DNA from 3 places in the Pseudomonas germanica genome. Region 1 is predicted to be linked to each of the others. Evidence: predicted binding sites of a transcription regulator. Region 1 holds the regulator's gene; each other region holds the start of a gene.
What was found. The regulator sigma-54, encoded in region 1, starts transcription at its own class of promoters, with help from an activator protein. The targets are predictions, from matches to a motif close to ANTGGCATNNANNTTGCTNT.
Positions count from the first base shown of each region.

Region 2: the regulator sigma-54 is predicted to act here: its motif matches at 2,664-2,683, upstream of flgB (flagellar basal body rod protein FlgB).
Region 3: the regulator sigma-54 is predicted to act here: its motif matches at 3,900-3,919, upstream of J0G10_RS10305 (CmpA/NrtA family ABC transporter substrate-binding protein).

Region 1 covers NZ_CP071586.1:1,284,771-1,290,272, forward strand. The annotation lists gene ptsN (PTS IIA-like nitrogen regulatory protein PtsN) at 1-401, opposite strand, end outside; gene hpf (ribosome hibernation-promoting factor, HPF/YfiA family) at 413-721, opposite strand; gene J0G10_RS05520 (RNA polymerase factor sigma-54) at 795-2,288, opposite strand; gene lptB (LPS export ABC transporter ATP-binding protein) at 2,476-3,201, opposite strand; gene lptA (lipopolysaccharide transport periplasmic protein LptA) at 3,201-3,746, opposite strand; gene lptC (LPS export ABC transporter periplasmic protein LptC) at 3,733-4,305, opposite strand; gene J0G10_RS05540 (KdsC family phosphatase) at 4,314-4,838, opposite strand; gene J0G10_RS05545 (KpsF/GutQ family sugar-phosphate isomerase) at 4,838-5,502, opposite strand, start outside.
Region 2 covers NZ_CP071586.1:5,285,631-5,291,132, forward strand. The annotation lists gene flgE (flagellar hook protein FlgE) at 1-997, opposite strand, end outside; gene flgD (flagellar hook assembly protein FlgD) at 1,028-1,753, opposite strand; gene flgC (flagellar basal body rod protein FlgC) at 1,769-2,212, opposite strand; gene flgB (flagellar basal body rod protein FlgB) at 2,216-2,623, opposite strand; gene cheR (protein-glutamate O-methyltransferase CheR) at 2,999-3,826, opposite strand; gene J0G10_RS23415 (chemotaxis protein CheV) at 3,873-4,805, opposite strand; gene flgA (flagellar basal body P-ring formation chaperone FlgA) at 4,888-5,502, shown strand, end outside.
Region 3 covers NZ_CP071586.1:2,318,404-2,323,905, forward strand. The annotation lists gene J0G10_RS10290 (bifunctional protein-serine/threonine kinase/phosphatase) at 1-315, opposite strand, end outside; gene J0G10_RS10295 (nitrate/nitrite transporter) at 323-1,534, opposite strand; gene J0G10_RS10300 (ANTAR domain-containing response regulator) at 1,983-2,558, opposite strand; gene J0G10_RS10305 (CmpA/NrtA family ABC transporter substrate-binding protein) at 2,574-3,785, opposite strand; gene J0G10_RS10310 (quinone-dependent dihydroorotate dehydrogenase) at 4,008-5,030, shown strand; gene rmf (ribosome modulation factor) at 5,285-5,500, opposite strand.

The DNA.
Region 1 (5,502 bases):
AGTTTTTCACGCACTTCCTTGCGATCGAGCATGCTTGCGATCTGGCGCAGCAGCTCCAGGTGCGCATCGGTGGCAGCCTCCGGGACCAGCAAAACAAACAGCAGGTCAACCGGTGCGCCGTCAATGGCGTCGAAATCAATCGGAGCATCAAGGTGCATCAGCGCACTGATCGGTGCAGTGCAACCCTTGAGGCGGCAATGGGGAATGGCGATGCCGTTACCAAAACCGGTGGAACCGAGTTTTTCACGGGCAATCAACGCCTCGAAGACATCTTGCATCTCCAGATCCGCCACTTCGCGGGCGATCAGGTTGGCAATTTGTTCGAGGGCTTTCTTTTTACTGCCGCCCGGCACGTTCACGAGGGAACGGCCGGGGGTCAGGATACTTTCAAGTCGGATCATGGGGTGGGGGGTTATCGACCGGTAGCGCCCTGGAGCAGGCTCTGGGTCTTTTCCTTATGCTTTTTGAGTTGTTTATCCAGCTTGTCGGTCAAGGCGTCGATCGCCGCGTACATATCGGTATGTTCCGCGTTGGCGACCACTTCGCTGCCGGGTATATGCAAGGTGGCTTCGATTTTCTGCTTCAGCTTTTCGACGCACATCGTGACTTGCACGTTGGTGATCTTGTCGAAATGGCGCTCCAGTCGTTGGAGTTTTTCCTCGATGTAGGAACGCAGAGGTTGGGTCACTTCCAGTTGGTGTCCACTGATGTTGACTTGCATACAGCTTCTCCTTCGTTGCCAGTGCATAAAGCGGCAGGCCGGATAGCCTGCCACTGGAACGCTGTAACGTGGCTTACATCAACCGCTTGCGTTCGCTCGAAGGCGCGATCCCGAGGGATTCGCGGTACTTGGCGACGGTGCGGCGAGCCACCTGAATGCCTTGTGCCTCCAGTAAACCAGCGATCTTGCTGTCACTCAACGGCTTTTTCTGATTTTCCGCGGCAACCAGTTTTTTGATGATCGCGCGGATCGCCGTGGACGAGCATTCGCCGCCTTCGGAGGTGCTGACGTGGCTGGAGAAAAAATATTTCAGTTCATAAATACCGCGCGGGGTATGCATGAATTTCTGTGTGGTCACCCGGGAAATGGTCGATTCGTGCATGCCGACCGCTTCAGCGATGTCGTGCAGAACCAACGGCTTCATGGCTTCGTCGCCGTACTCCAGAAAACCGCGTTGATGCTCGACGATCTGGGTCGCTACTTTCATCAGGGTTTCGTTGCGGCTCTGCAGGCTCTTGATGAACCAGCGGGCTTCCTGCAACTGATTGCGCATGAAGGTGTTGTCGGCGCTGGTGTCGGCGCGACGGACGAAACCGGCGTACTGGGCGTTGACGCGCAGGCGCGGTACCGATTCCTGATTCAGCTCGACCAGCCAGCGCTCGTTGTCCTTGCGCACGATGACGTCAGGGACAACGTATTCGGCTTCAGTGGATTCGATTTGCGAGCCAGGGCGCGGATTGAGGCTTTGCACCAGTTCGATGACCTGGCGCAGCTCGTCTTCCTTGAGCTTCATGCGCCGCATCAACTGGCTGTAGTCGCGACTGCCGAGCAGGTCGATGTAATCGCTGACCAGACGTTTCGCTTCCGCCAGCCACGGCGTCTTGGCGGGTAGCTGACGCAATTGCAGCAGCAGGCATTCGCCAAGGTTGCGCGCGCCGATACCGGCCGGTTCGAATTGCTGGATGCGGTGCAGGACGGCTTCGATTTCATCGAGTTCGATGTCGAGTTCCGGATCGAACGCCTCGAGGATTTCCTCGAGGGTTTCGTCCAGGTAGCCCTGATTGTTGATGCAATCGATCAGGGTCACGGCGATCAGGCGATCGGTGTCGGACATCGGTGCCAGGTTCAGTTGCCACAGCAGGTGGCTTTGCAGGCTCTCGCCGGCGGACGTGCGGGTGGTGAAGTCCCATTCGTCGTCATCGCTGCTGGGCAGGCTGCTGGCGCTGGTCTGGTAGACGTCTTCCCAGGCGGTGTCGACCGGAAGTTCGTTGGGGATACGCTCGCTCCAGTCACCTTCCTCCAGGTTGTCCACCGTGGGCGCGGTTTCCTGATACGAGGGTTCCTGGATCTCGGTGTTGGGCTTCTGTTCGGCGTTGTCGGCCATGGGATCGGAATTGTCGAAGTCGTCGCCTTCTTCCTGGCGTTCGAGCATCGGATTGGATTCCAGAGCCTCCTGGATTTCCTGTTGCAGATCCAGGGTCGACAATTGGAGCAGGCGGATGGCCTGTTGCAGCTGCGGTGTCATCGTCAGCTGCTGGCCCATTCTCAAGACTAGCGATGGTTTCATGGCAGGGGCTTAACACCTTATTCGCCGGCGCTATGCGCCATCCACTACAGGGCGCCGGGGCGCCAAACTTAAGCAAATTATATGCCTGAAACTGAAGTGTTTGCCTAGAGCGCTGTAACAATTAAAGCGTATTAATTCCTGCTTGAATCGATACAGCGCCCGGGCGGCGCACCGGGCACTGTTACGCTTACAAGCGGAACTCGTGGCCCAGATACACTTCCTTGACCAGATCGTTGGCCAGGATGGTTTCTGCATCGCCTTCGGCGATCAGTTGACCATCGTTGACGATGTAAGCGGTTTCGCAGATGTCCAGCGTCTCACGGACGTTGTGGTCGGTGATCAATACACCGATGCCCTTGGCCTTGAGGTGGTGGATGATCTGCTTGATGTCGCCGACCGAGATCGGATCGACACCGGCGAACGGTTCGTCGAGCAGGATGAATTTCGGTGCCGTTGCCAATGCACGAGCGATTTCCACCCGGCGACGTTCACCACCGGACAGGCTCATGCCAAGGTTGTCGCGGATGTGGCTAATGTGGAATTCCTGCAGCAGGCTTTCCAGCTCCTTGCGACGGCCGGCCTTGTCGAGCTCCTGACGGGTCTCGAGGATGGCCATGATGTTGTCGGCCACCGACAGTTTGCGGAAGATCGACGCCTCTTGCGGCAGATAGCCAATACCGGCCTTGGCGCGACCGTGCATCGGCTGGTGGCTGACGTCCAGATCGTCGATCAGCACGCGACCCTGATCGGCCTGTACCAGGCCGACGATCATGTAGAAACACGTGGTCTTGCCGGCGCCGTTCGGGCCGAGCAGGCCGACGATCTGGCCGCTGTCGATCGACAGGCTGACGTCACGCACGACCTGGCGGCTTTTATAGGCCTTGGCCAGGTGCTGAGCTTTCAGAGTTGCCATTACTGGGTTTTCTCGTCGGTTTTCTTCTTCGGCTGGATCACCATGTCGATGCGCGGACGCGCCTCGGTGACCTTGCTGCCGGTAGCACGACCAGCGCTGGCCAGTTTCTTCACGGTGTCGTAGACGATTTTCTCGCCCTGAGTGACGTTGCCGTCTTTGTCGACGACCTTGGCCTTATCGATCAGCACGACGCGGTTTTGCTGGGCGTGGTATTGAATCGTCACGCCGTAGCCTTGAACCGGTTTGGTGTCGCCCTGGGTTTGCAGCTGCTCGAAATAAGCCAGGTTGCCCACGGAGGTCACTACGTCGATATCTCCATTCGGGGCGCGAGTCATGGTGACGGTGTTGCCTTTAACGATCATCGAACCTTGGGTGATGATCACATCACCTTTATAGGTGGCGATGCCGTTCTTGTCGTCCAGTTGGGCGTCGTCGGCCTGAATGCGGATAGGTTGCTGCTGATCGTTCGGCAGAGCCCAGGCGCTCACGCTTCCCAGTGCTGCGCCCAGACTGAGCAAAATAGGGAGGGTTTTAACGAGCCTCATACTGTCCTCTTACGTTCGATAGCAGGTGTATCCTGCTTTCCTTCAGGTACGCTTTCATTCCAACGCCAGTCGATACACCGCCAGCGCCGTCGATTCTAACGGGTTGCTCGGTCTGCGCATATTCCTGCTGCGGGAACACGGTCATGCGAGTGGAAGTGATCAGGATGTCACGCTTCTTTTCATCGGTGCGCGCAACGCGTACCGAATCGATCAGTTCGACTTCGGTGCCGCCTGAGTTCACTTCACCGCGCTCACTGGTCACGTGCCACGGGAATTCTGTTCCGCGATACATGTTCAGGTCGGGTTTGGTCACGAGCGTGACGTCGGTTGCCTTAACGTGCTCGGCTTTTTCGGACGTCATTTCATACTGCACCTTGCCATCCGGCAGGTATTGCAGGGTATGCGTGTTGGTTGCATACCAGTCGATAGGCGTTTCAACCGAGGTGACCGGTGGTTTGTCGAGAAAGCGTTCCGGGCTGATATTCCAATAGCCGACCGCTGCGAAAATCGCAGCGATGCAGCCAAACAGCAGGAAGTTACGAAATTTTTTGCTGAACATGGTTTGGCTCACAGGTACGCGGCGTTGGCCGCATCGAGGCGGCCCTGGGCGCGCAGGATCAATTCGCAGAATTCGCGGGCGGCGCCTTCGCCACCACGGGCCCGGGTTACGCCATGGGCGTGTTCGCGGACGAAATCGGCGGCGTTGGCTACGGCCATGCCCAGACCAACACGGCGAATCACCGGAAGGTCGGGCAGATCGTCACCGAGGTAGGCGACTTCTTCATAGCTTAGGCCCAGTTGCGCAAGCAGGCCGTCGAGCACGACCAGTTTGTCTTCACGGCCCTGAAACAGGTGGGGAATCCCCAGGTTTTTCGCTCGACGTTCAACGACGGGTGTCTTGCGACCGCTGATGATAGCGGTCTGCACGCCGGCGTTCATCAGCATTTTGATGCCTTGACCGTCGAGGGTGTTGAAGGTCTTGAACTCGCTGCCGTCTTCAAGGAAGTACAGGCGACCGTCGGTGAGGACGCCGTCGACGTCGAAAACCGCCAGTTTGATCGCTTTGCCGCGTTGCAGCAGATCGTTGCTCATTACATGACTCCTGCGCGCAGCAGATCGGAGAGGTTGAAGGCGCCGACCGGGCGATCTTCCTCGTCTACGACTACCAATGCGTTGATTCGGTGATCTTCCATGATTTTCAGGGCTTCGGCGGCCAGCATTTCCGGGCGGGCAGTCTTGCCGTGGGCCGTCATTACCTGGTCGATGGTGGCGCTGCGGATGTCGATGCTGCGATCCAGCGTGCGGCGCAAGTCGCCGTCGGTGAAGATCCCGGCGAGTTTGCCGTCGGTTTCAAGGATGACGGTCATGCCCAGACCTTTACGAGTCATTTCCATCAATGCGTCTTTGAGCAGCGTGCCGCGTTGGACTTGCGGCAACTCTTGTCCGGCGTGCATGACGTTTTCCACTTTCAGCAGCAGGCGACGGCCGAGGGCGCCACCCGGGTGCGAGAAAGCGAAATCTTCGGCGGTGAAGCCGCGTGCTTCCAGCAGTGCCACGGCCAGTGCATCGCCCATGACCAGTGCTGCGGTCGTCGACGAGGTCGGTGCCAGGTTCAGCGGGCAGGCTTCATGCTCGACATGAACATTGAGATTGACCTCGGCAGCCTTGGCCAGCGGCGATTGCGGGTTGCCGGTGACGCTGATCAACTGGATGCCCAGACGTTTGATCAACGGCAGCAGGGTTACGATTTCATTGG
Region 2 (5,502 bases), 2.7 Mb from region 1:
CGGTACCGTCGATGGTCAGGTTGGTGATCTGGCCAGTGGCGTAACCATCCTGCGTCGGGATCGAACGCGCAGTGTCCGCGTTGTACTGGGTGGTCTGAGCCATCGAAATGGTGATACCTGCCGGGTTCGCGGCCGCACCATTAGCCTTGAACGTACCATTGACGACATTACCCGGCACCCAACCCGTGAGCTTCAGGTCACTGCTGATCACCGGACCAGGCAGGGTGCTGACCTGCGTCAGCTTGCCAGCGGAGTCAAAGGTCATGGTGGAAGGCACCGGCGCAGTGACTTTTGGATCACTGCCCGTTGCATCCGGGTTACGACCGTCCACCAGGGTATAGACCTTCCAGGTGTTGGCACCGGTTTTCACCACGTACTGATCCATGGGGTGCATGTTGCCCTGGCTGTCATAGATCGGCGTGCTGAACGATTTGGTGTAGGTCGCGAGGTTGCTCGGATCGAACTTGCCGGCGGCCACTGTGTCGTCGATCACTGGCGCAGTCGAGTTCAGGTTGATGGTCGAGGTCACCAGCGAGGTGGACTTAGGCGCCAGGTTTGAAGTGTCGATCTTGAGGTCGGTCAACACACCATTGACGATCTTACCGTTGGCATCCACACCATAACCTTGCAGACGCGAGGTGTAGTCGGTGTTGGTGATGTAACCGGCGTTGTCGACCTTGAACGTACCGGCACGGGTGTAGGACACCGAGCCATTGTTGCTCATGGTGAAGAAACCGGAACCGTTGATGCCCATGTCCAACACGTTGCCGGTGTTGTTGATGTCACCTTGGGTGAACTGCTGGGAAACGTTGGCCAGACGCACACCATTGCCGATCACTTTGCTGCCGCTGCCCAGGCGAGTCGACGAGTAAACGTCTTCGAATTCTGCACGGGACGATTTGAAACCGGCGGTCGCGACGTTGGCGATGTTGTTGCCGGTCACGTCCAGTTGTTTGTTGGCTGCATAGAGACCGCTAAGGCCGATATTGAAAGACATATTCCACTCCTTTGTGCCGGTTAGTCGGCTCTATATACCAATGGTTTGTACTTTGGACAGGGCAACGGTGCCCTTGCCAGACAGGTTGAGCATCAGCTCGCCGCCGGTCTGGCTGATCGTCACGCTGGTGACGGTGGCCGGCAGGTAGGTCGCCATGTCGGTCGATGTGCCATTGATCGATGCGTTGGCCTTGACGGTATAGGTACCGGTCTTGACCAGATTGCCGTCCTTGTCCTTGCCGTCCCAGGTGAAGCTCGCGCTGCCTGCGGCGCGACTGCCCAGATCGATGGTGCGAACCACCGTGCCGCTGCTGTCGGTGATGCTGACGGTGCCGCCGGCAATCGACGACGGAACGGTGACCGAGCCGGTCATGCCTTTGCTCGGATCGTCGAGCTGAACCGAGTTGGTCTGCACGATCACATTGCGGCCCACCAGCGACGAAGCCTGCAACGCCTGCGAGGAGTTGTAGTTGCCGGCCAGCGAGCTGACAGTGCTGTTGAGGGTGGTGATCCCCTCAAGGCTGCTGAACTGTGCCAACTGCGCAACGAAGGCACTGTTGTCCTGCGGATCAAGCGGGTTCTGGTTTTTCAGCTGGGTGACCAGCAATTGCAGGAACGCATCCTTGCCCAGTGCCTGGCCGCCGGTGGCGCTGTTGGTCGCCGAAGCAATGCCACCGGTGGTCGAACTGGTCTTTTTCGACGAGTTCGCCAGGATGTCATTCATGCTCAGGCTGCTGGTGGTATCGGAAACACTCATGGCAGTCGCCCCTTATTACTGACCGAGGGTCAGTACCTTCTGCATCATGGTTTTGGCGGTGTTCATCATTTCGGCGTTGGTCTGGAACGAGCGGCTCGCGGAAATCATGTCAGCCATTTCTTCCACCACGTTGACGTTCGGGTAGTAGACGTAGCCTTTGGCGTCGGCCGCCGGATGGTTCGGCTCGTAGCGCGCTTCGAGGTTGCTCTGGTCTTCGACCACACCGAGCACCTGTACGCCCTGACCGGCCGCGTCCTGGCTCTGGAACAGTGAATTGCTGCCGCTGTTCTGGCCGCCCTGGAACATGGTGGCGAACACCGGGTGACGGGCGCGATAGGTCTGGTCGATGCTCGACGAGACGGTTTCGGCGTTGGCGATGTTCGACGCCACGGTGTTCAGACGCGTGGTTTGTGCGCTCATGCCGCTGCCGGCAATGTTGAAAACGCTGGACAGGGACATGGATTACTCTCCGCGCAGGGCTGACACCAGCCCTTTGAATTTGCTGTTGAGCAGGGTGAAGCTGGCCTGGAAGCCGACGGCGTTTTCCGCGTAGTTCGACTGTTCCAGTTGAGCGTCCACGGTGTTCTGGTCGATCGACGGTTGCATCGGCGTGCGATACATCAGCGATTCGTCGCCATTGCCCAGGCCTTCAGCTTCGATGTGACGGCTGTTGGTCATGTTCAGGGCGATGGTGCCGTTAGCGTTTTTCTGGGTCTGTGCTTCAAGCACTTTGGAGAAATCCAGATCCCGAGCCTTGTAGTTCGGGGTGTCGGCGTTGGCGATGTTGTTGGCCAGCACTTCGGCACGCTGGGCGCGGAAGCCCAATGCCTTTTCGTGAATGCCGAGCGCTTTATCGAAGCTGATGCTCATGTCGGGAACCTTCAGGTGACCGGTTTTTCGTAACTGAGCTTTAGCAAGCGCCGTGCCAAACGGCAAAACACCCATAAACCGGGGCTTTGCGGGGCATCGGCAAAGCGGCAATGCCAGAAAAGCGGCAACCGGTTTCCGCCGGATGCCGCTTTTCTGCCGCTTGCCGTCCTTGCCAGGTCAACGCAGATCCCCTGTGGGAGCGAGCCTGCTCGCGAAGGCGGCGTGTCAGTCGCCAATTGTTTTACTGACAGACCGCTTTCGCGAGCAGGCTCGCTCCCACAGGGGGGGGTGTGGTGTTCGTGGGAAATAAAATAATTGGGGCATAAAAAAACGGGAGGCCTTAAGGCTTCCCGTTTTTTTGTATTACCGCTGCAATCATTTAGCCTGGTAAATAATCCCCGGGCTGCACTGCACCATCTGGTAATGATCCGGCAAACCGTTCAACGCTTCGGAAGCGCCAAGGAACAGATAACCGCCCGGCTTCAACGTGCTGTGAATGCGCAACAGGATGTCTTTCTTCACTTCGGCAGAGAAGTAGATCAACACGTTGCGGCAGAACACGATGTCGAACTTGCCCAGCGCGGCATAGCTGTCGAGCAGGTTGAACGAACGGAACTCTACCCGGTTCTTGATCGGCGCCTTGATCACCCAGCGGCCCGGCCCTTTCGGGTCGAAGTAACGCTGCAGGCGTTCCGGCGACAAACCACGACCGATGGCCAGACTGTCGTACTCGCCGGTCTTGCAGTTGGTCAGCATAAGGCCGGACAGATCAGTGGCAACAATCTGCACGCCCATCTTCAGTTGACCAAGGTTGGTCCGCTCGAACTCGTCGATCGACATCGACAGCGAGTACGGTTCCTGGCCCGACGAGCACGCCGCTGACCAGATCCGCAAGCGCTGGTTGGGGCTGGCCTTGATCGCTTCAGGCAGCACCTTGTTCTTCAAGACTTCAAACGGATAGGTGTCACGAAACCACAGGGTTTCGTTGGTCGTCATGGCATCGACCACCTGCTCGCGCAAACCGCTGCGCGGCTGGGTCTGGATGCGCTGAACCAGCTCACCCAGGGATTTGATGCCTTGCTGCTCCATCAGTTTGTTGAGACGGCTCGAGACCAGGTACTGCTTGTTTTCACCGAGCAGAATGCCACAGGCTTTTTCCAGGAAGACCCGGAACTGTTCGAAATCCAAATTACCCGTAGACAATGATGCCGCCTCTTAAATCGTGTTGACCGCCAGGAGCAAAACGCTCCTAGCTGATATCTGCTGCTTTGATCCGGTCGACTACCCGGGATGCGAGGTCATCAGGACGGAATTTGGCCAAAAAGTCATCTGCACCGACTTTCTTGACCATCGCCTGGTTGAATACCCCCGACAACGAAGTATGCAGGATGATATGAAGCTTTTGCATGCGTGCGTCGCCGCGGATTTCCGCCGTCAGGGTGTACCCGTCCATCTCCGGCATCTCGATGTCGGAAATCATCATCAGGAACTCTTCTTCCGGCTTCTTGCCCTCATCGACCAGCTTGCGCAGGTAATCCAGCGCCTGTTTGCCGTCGTTCAGCGCCACCACTTCGACCCCGATTGTCTGCAGACAACGCGTGACCTGCTTGCGCGCCACCGACGAGTCATCGACCGTCAAGACACGCAATGACAGTGCCTTGGTCTGGGTCTCGACATCGACCACGCCCACCGAAATCGCTTCCGGTGTCGGCGCAACTTCCGCCAGCACTTTCTCGACGTCGATGATTTCGACTAACTGATTGTCCACCCGAGTCACAGCGGTCAGGTAGTGATCGCGACCCGTGCCCTTGGGCGGTGGATGAATCTCTTCCCAGTTCATGTTGACGATGCGCTCCACCGAGCGGACCAGGAAACCCTGGGTCTTGGTGTTGTACTCCGTGATGATCACGAACGGGTTGTTCTTGTCCTTCAACGCTCCGGAACCGGTGGCCATTGCCAGATCAAGGATCGGAATGGTCGCCCCCCGGATATTTGCCACCCCGCACACGACAGGACTGGACTTGGGCATCAACGTCAGCGACGGGCACTGCAACACTTCCCGCACCTTGAACACGTTGATTCCGTAGAGCTGCTGACCGTCAAGACGGAACAACAACAGCTCCAGGCGATTCTGCCCCACCAGTTGCGTGCGCTGGTTCACCGAATCCATTACACCAGCCATGCCCAGACTCCTACACCAACGCCAAGTGTTGTTGCGACGCACATTCATTGCTAAACGGCACGGCGCTTGCTTTTTAACTCGTATGAACGCTCAAACGACATTTTTCCGACACCTGACCTCCCGCGCTCGCAAAAGCCTTTGCGCGATGTCCGCCGTCTGCTGCTTTTTCGCTGGCAGCCCTGCCATTGCTGATGCGGTTACCTTGCCTGACATGCTTATCGGCGTCACTCAGGGCTTTCTTGAGTTCACCGTAGAAGACTATCTGGCCACCAGTCAAACGGAAGGCCGCTACGAGATCGAAGTAAACCAGCTCGACCCCCGTATGCGCATGCCTATGTGCGACAAGGAATTGACAGCGACTTTGGAGAGTCCGGCACGTCCGCTGGGCCGGGTTACCGTGAAGGTCCGTTGTGAGGGCGCCTCGCCCTGGACTGTGTTCGTGCCCGCTCAAGTCCGCCTGTTTCGCGAGATTGTGACAACCACCCGACCGCTGAAACGTGCAGGGATCATCGAACCACAGGACGTGACCCTGCGTGAACGCGACGTGAGCACGATCAACCAAGGCTTTCTGACCTCGGTAGACGAAGCGATCGGGCAGAAATTAACCCGACCAACGGTAGCCGATCAGGTCATTACTCTGGTCCATCTGGAACAGGCGGAAGTCATTCGCAAGGGTGATCAAGTGGTCATCACTGCC
Region 3 (5,502 bases), 1.0 Mb from region 1:
GCTGACCGTGGTGAGCAACGGTTGCCCACCACCGTTGGCCTGCAACCAGCGGTTTTGCGCGAGCAGCAGGCGATCCAGTGCCTGGGCCACGCTCCAGGTTTCCGGTGTGGCGTAGTAGTCCAGCGCCAAGGCTTGCAAGGTTGAACGCGCGGCCAGTCCGCCATCGGCACACTGGCTGACGCCATCGGCGATAGCGAACAGATAACCCTTGCTCGCCGCCAGCGCCGGCGCGGGCGTGACCAGACGCAAAGCGTCCTGATTCTCCGCGCGCGGGCCGGTGGCGCTGGCTTCGGCAAAGCTCAGTTGCAGGGCCATCGAAGGTTCAGACCCGCGCCGCCGTCACTGCCGCCGAACCCCAGGTGGTTCTCCAGCGACGCTTGACGCCGTGCAGGCCAAACCACGCCAGCACGCCAAGGCTGGCGAACAACCACAACGCCAACTGATAGCTGCCGGTGCTCTGCTTGATCGCGCCCATACCGGCGGCCAAGGCAAAACCGCCGATGCCGCCGGCCATGCCGATCAGCCCGGTCATCACGCCGATCTCCAGACGAAAACGCTGCGGTACCAGTTGGAAAACGGCGCCGTTGCCGGCGCCCAGACCGAGCATGGTGCAGACGAAAAGTGCCAGCGCGGCGTAGGAACTTGGCAGGTTGAAACCGACGGCCGCGATGCAGACGGCAGCGACGGTGTACATCGCCAGCAAGGTGCGGATGCCACCGAAACGGTCAGCCAGGGCGCCACCCAATGGCCGCATCAAACTGCCGCCGAACACGCAGGCTGCGGTGTAGTAGCCAGCGGTCACCGGGCTCAAACCGTACTGATCGTTGAAGTAGCCGGGCAGGGCGCTGGCCAGGCCGATAAAGCCGCCGAAGGTCACGCTGTAAAAAAACATGAACCACCAACTGTCACGGTCGCCCAGGGCTTTGAAGTAGTCAGCCATGGCTTTGGCTTTCGGCCGCTCAGGGGCGTTTTTTGCCAGCCAGGCGAACAGCACCAGGGTCAGAATCAGCGGGATCAGAGCGAAACCGAAGACATTGCTCCAGCCGAACGCGGCGGCGAGCACCGGCGCGAGCAGCGCGGCGAACACCGTGCCGGAGTTGCCCGCACCGGCAATGCCCATGGCTTTGCCCTGATGCTGCGGCGGGTACCACTGCGACGCCAGCGGCAGTGCAACAGCAAACGACGCGCCGGCCATGCCGAGAAACAGGCCGAGTATCAGCGCCTGTTCATAACTGTGGATGCCGAGTTTCCAGGCGCCGAACAGCGCACAGATCACGATGACCTGGCCGATCAGACCGGCGGTTTTCGGCGACAGCCGATCGGCGAGCATGCCCATCACAAAACGCAGCACCGCGCCGGCGAGGATCGGCGTGGCGACGACGAGACCGCGTTGTTGCGTGGTTAGCTGCAGGTCGGCGGCAATCTGCACCGCCAGCGGGCCGAGCAGGTACCAGACCATGAAGCTCAGGTCGAAATACAGGAAGGCTGCGAACAATGTCGGGGTGTGGCCGGATTTCCAGAAGCTTGAATTCATCGCGCACCTCAGCTGAAAAGAGTCTCGAAAGGAGTCATGCAACAGCAGGTGGGGCGCCGCCACGGCCGCACCACCGGCCCCGGGCTGTGGGGCCAAAACGCAAAAACGCCGCTACCTGATGCGCCGGTTGGGCGAACGGGTGAGCGACGTCTTTGTCGTGGGTGGGGCAACCGCCGTTGGTTACCTGTGCGTTTTACTTAGCGAGATTTGTGCCAACAGCCGGAAAATCAAAAGCCCCTCACCCTAGCCCTCCCGAAACGTCGGACCGCCCAGAGGGAGAGGGGACTGACCGAGGTGTCTTGCGCCAAACATCGACCTGAAAGACCGAGTCGATTATGGATTCACAGCAGAAATCACAGGTCGGTGTACTTCGTGAGCATCCCCCAATCGGTCCCCTCTCCCTCTGGGAGAGGGCTAGGGTGAGGGGCTCTTAAGCTTTCAGAACACCTCAGCCCAATAACTCACTCATCGCAATAATCTGCTCCGCCACCTGAATCAGCTTCTGCTGGCGGCTCATGGCCTGGCGCCGCATCAGGGTGTACGCCTCTTCCTCATTGCAGTCCTTCATCTTCATCAACAACCCCTTGGCCAGCTCAATACGCTTACGTTCAGCCAGTTGCTGATCACGCGCCTGCAGCTGCGCTCGCAAGGCCTGATCACTTTCGAAGCGCGCCATTGCTACATCGAGAATCGGCTGTAAACGTTGTGCGTGAATGCCTTCGACGATGTACGCACTGACCCCTGACTTGATCGCCTGGCGCATCACCCCCGGATCATGCTCGTCGGTAAACATCACGATCGGCCGTGGTTGGTCGCGGCTGACCAGCACCACTTGCTCCATGACATCGCGGCTCGGTGACTCGGTATCGATCAGGATCACGTCCGGGCGCACCGTTTCGACGCGCGCGGGCAGGTCGATGGTCAGGCCGGACTCGTCGATCACCTCGAAACCGGCCTCGGTCAACGCAGCTTTCAGGCGACCGACTTTTTTCGCTGTGTCGTTGATCAACAGAATGCGCAACATGTTCGCGGTCTCCTGTCAGCGGCGGGCGAGAAGGGGGGCGTCGTCGTTCAACGCGTGCAACTTGAAACTGCGCGCGTAAGCGGCCGGGTCACTGCCGTCCCAGACCTTGCCGTCGAGCAACTGACTGCTGCGCATGTCGGTGCCCCATGCGGCGACGCCGACAGCGGTGGCGGCGTCGCGGTAGACGTCCAGCCGCTGAACCTGGCGGGCGACGGCGAGGTAATCCGGATCCTCACGCAGCAAGCCCCAGCGGCGGAACTGGGTCATGAACCACATGCCGTCCGACAGATACGGCAGATTCACTTCGCCGTTACCGTGAAAGCGCAGCGCGTGCGGATCCTGCCAGCGATTGCCGAGACCATCGGCATAGTCACCGAGAAAACGCGGTTCGATGCACGCCACTGGCGCATCGAGATATTCCGGCGCGCTAAGCAACTGCGCGGTGCTGCGGCGGTTTTCCGGGCTTTCTTCGATGAAGCGGCTGGCTTCAAGGATCGCCATCACCAACGCCCGTGCGGTGTTCGGATACTGCTCGACAAATTCGCGAGTGCAGCCAAGGACTTTTTCCGGGTGATCGGGCCAGATGGTCTGGCTGGTGGCCAGGGTGAAACCAAGATCCTGCTGCACCGCGCTGGCGGCCCAAGGCTCGCCGACACAAAAACCGTCGATACGCCCGGCTTGCAGGTGCGCGACCATTTGTGGCGGCGGCACCACCACGCTGTCGACATCCTGAAGTGGATGAATGCCCTGACTCGCCAGCCAGTAATACAGCCACATCGCGTGCGTGCCCGTGGGGAAGGTCTGCGCGAAAGTCAGTTTTGCGCGGCTTTGGTGCACGTGGCGGTCCAGCGCTTCAGGACTGCTCACGCCAAGGTTTTGCAGACCGTGGGAGAGGTTGAGGCTCTGGCCGTTCTGATTCAGGCCCATCAACACGGCCATATCGGTCGGGGCGATACCGCCGATGCCCAGGTGCACGGCGTAGATCAGCCCATACAGACTGTGCGCGGCGTCCAGTTCACCGCTGACCAGTTTGTCGCGCAAATTGGCCCAGGATGTCTGGCGCTTGAGGTTCAGCGTCAATCCGTAAGGCTGGGCGAAGCCCTGTGTGGCTGCGACCACCACCGACGCGCAATCGCTCAGGGCCATGAAGCCGAGGTTGATCGCGCTTTTTTCCGGGGCATCGCTGCCATTGACCCAGGCCAGTGGCCCTACCGAAGGTTCATTCATCCAACGTACCTCGAAAAAAAAGCGCCGCCGCGGACTTTGCGCAGGCAAAACCCGGGACGACGCCATTGTCCTTGCCCGCCTGCCGTCATTGGCCTGCGCACTGATAGCCTGGAGGGTGCAAGGCATATGCCAGTGCCAGTGATTTGCGCGTGCGCCTCGCGCCGCAGGTCGATGCCCGGCTATAATCGCCGCCTCTTTTCGCCGCCCGAGTCATCGCCGCCCATGTACACCCTGGCCCGTCAGCTGTTGTTCAAACTTTCCCCGGAAACCTCCCACGATCTGTCGCTGGATCTGATCGGCGCGGGTGGGCGTTTGGGCTTAAACGGCTTGCTGTGCAAGGCGCCGGCGAAGAAGCCGGTGACGGTCATGGGCCTCGAATTCCCAAACCCGGTGGGGCTGGCGGCCGGTCTGGACAAGAACGGCGCGGCCATCGATGGCTTCGCGCAACTGGGTTTCGGTTTTGTTGAAATCGGCACCGTGACCCCACGCCCGCAGCCGGGCAACCCGAAACCACGGATCTTCCGATTGCCGGAAGCCGAGGCAATCATCAACCGCATGGGTTTCAACAACCTCGGTGTCGATAACCTGTTGGCGCGTGTGGCGGCGGCTAAGTACAAAGGCGTGCTGGGCATCAATATCGGCAAGAACTTCGATACCCCGGTCGAGCGTGCGGTCGATGATTATCTGATCTGCCTGGACAAGGTTTACGCCCACGCCAGCTACGTGACGGTCAACGTCAGTTCGCCAAACACCCCTGGCCTGCGCAGCTTGCAGTTCGGCGATTCGCTCAAGCAATTGCTCGCCGATCTGGCCACGCGTCGCGCTGAACTGGCCCTGCGTCATGGCAAGCATGTGCCGCTGGCGATCAAGATCGCGCCGGACATGACCGATGAAGAAACCGCGCAGGTTGCTCAAGCGCTGATCGAAACCGGCATGGACGCAGTGATCGCGACCAACACCACCCTGAGCCGTGTTGGCGTTGAAGGCATGGAGCATGGCGACGAGGCGGGCGGTCTGTCGGGCGCGCCGGTCCGGGAGAAGAGCACGAATACTGTGAAGGTGCTGGCCGGTGAGCTGGCTGGGCGGTTGCCGATCATTGCGGCTGGCGGGATTACCGAAGGCAAGCATGCTGCCGAGAAGATTCTGGCCGGTGCGAGCCTGGTGCAGATCTACTCCGGCTTCATCTATAAAGGCCCGGCGCTGATTCGTGAATCGGTAGACGCGATCGCCGCCCTGCGCACATAACCCAGGCTGACCCGGTCAATGTAGGAGCTGCCGCAGGCTGCGATCTCTTGATCCTGTTTTTAAGATCAAGATCAAAAGATCGTCCGAACGCGGCCCGAGCCTTCGGCAGCTCCTACACGAGATGTGTGTCAGCCAGACAGGCATAAAAAAGGGCTCCTCGAAGGAGCCCCTGGGCCGCAGCCCGCCGTCCGGGAAGGACGTGCATGGTAAGTCGTTACAAATTCAGATTGTCGTGTCGGAATTAATGCCCTGTGTCAGCCGACGGCGTGAAGTTCGTTGAGTCTGTGGATTCCCGCAGTGCCGGTCATACCGTCCCAGTTGTCGCCGCGTCCTTCTCGCCAGCCGTTAATCCAGGCTTGGCGTACCGACGGTAGAGTAAATGGGCAAAGCTCACGGGATTTGCCACCAACGCCATATTGATATCCGCGCAAAAATGCTCTTTCCAACGGATCACGCTTAAGTCTTCTCATAG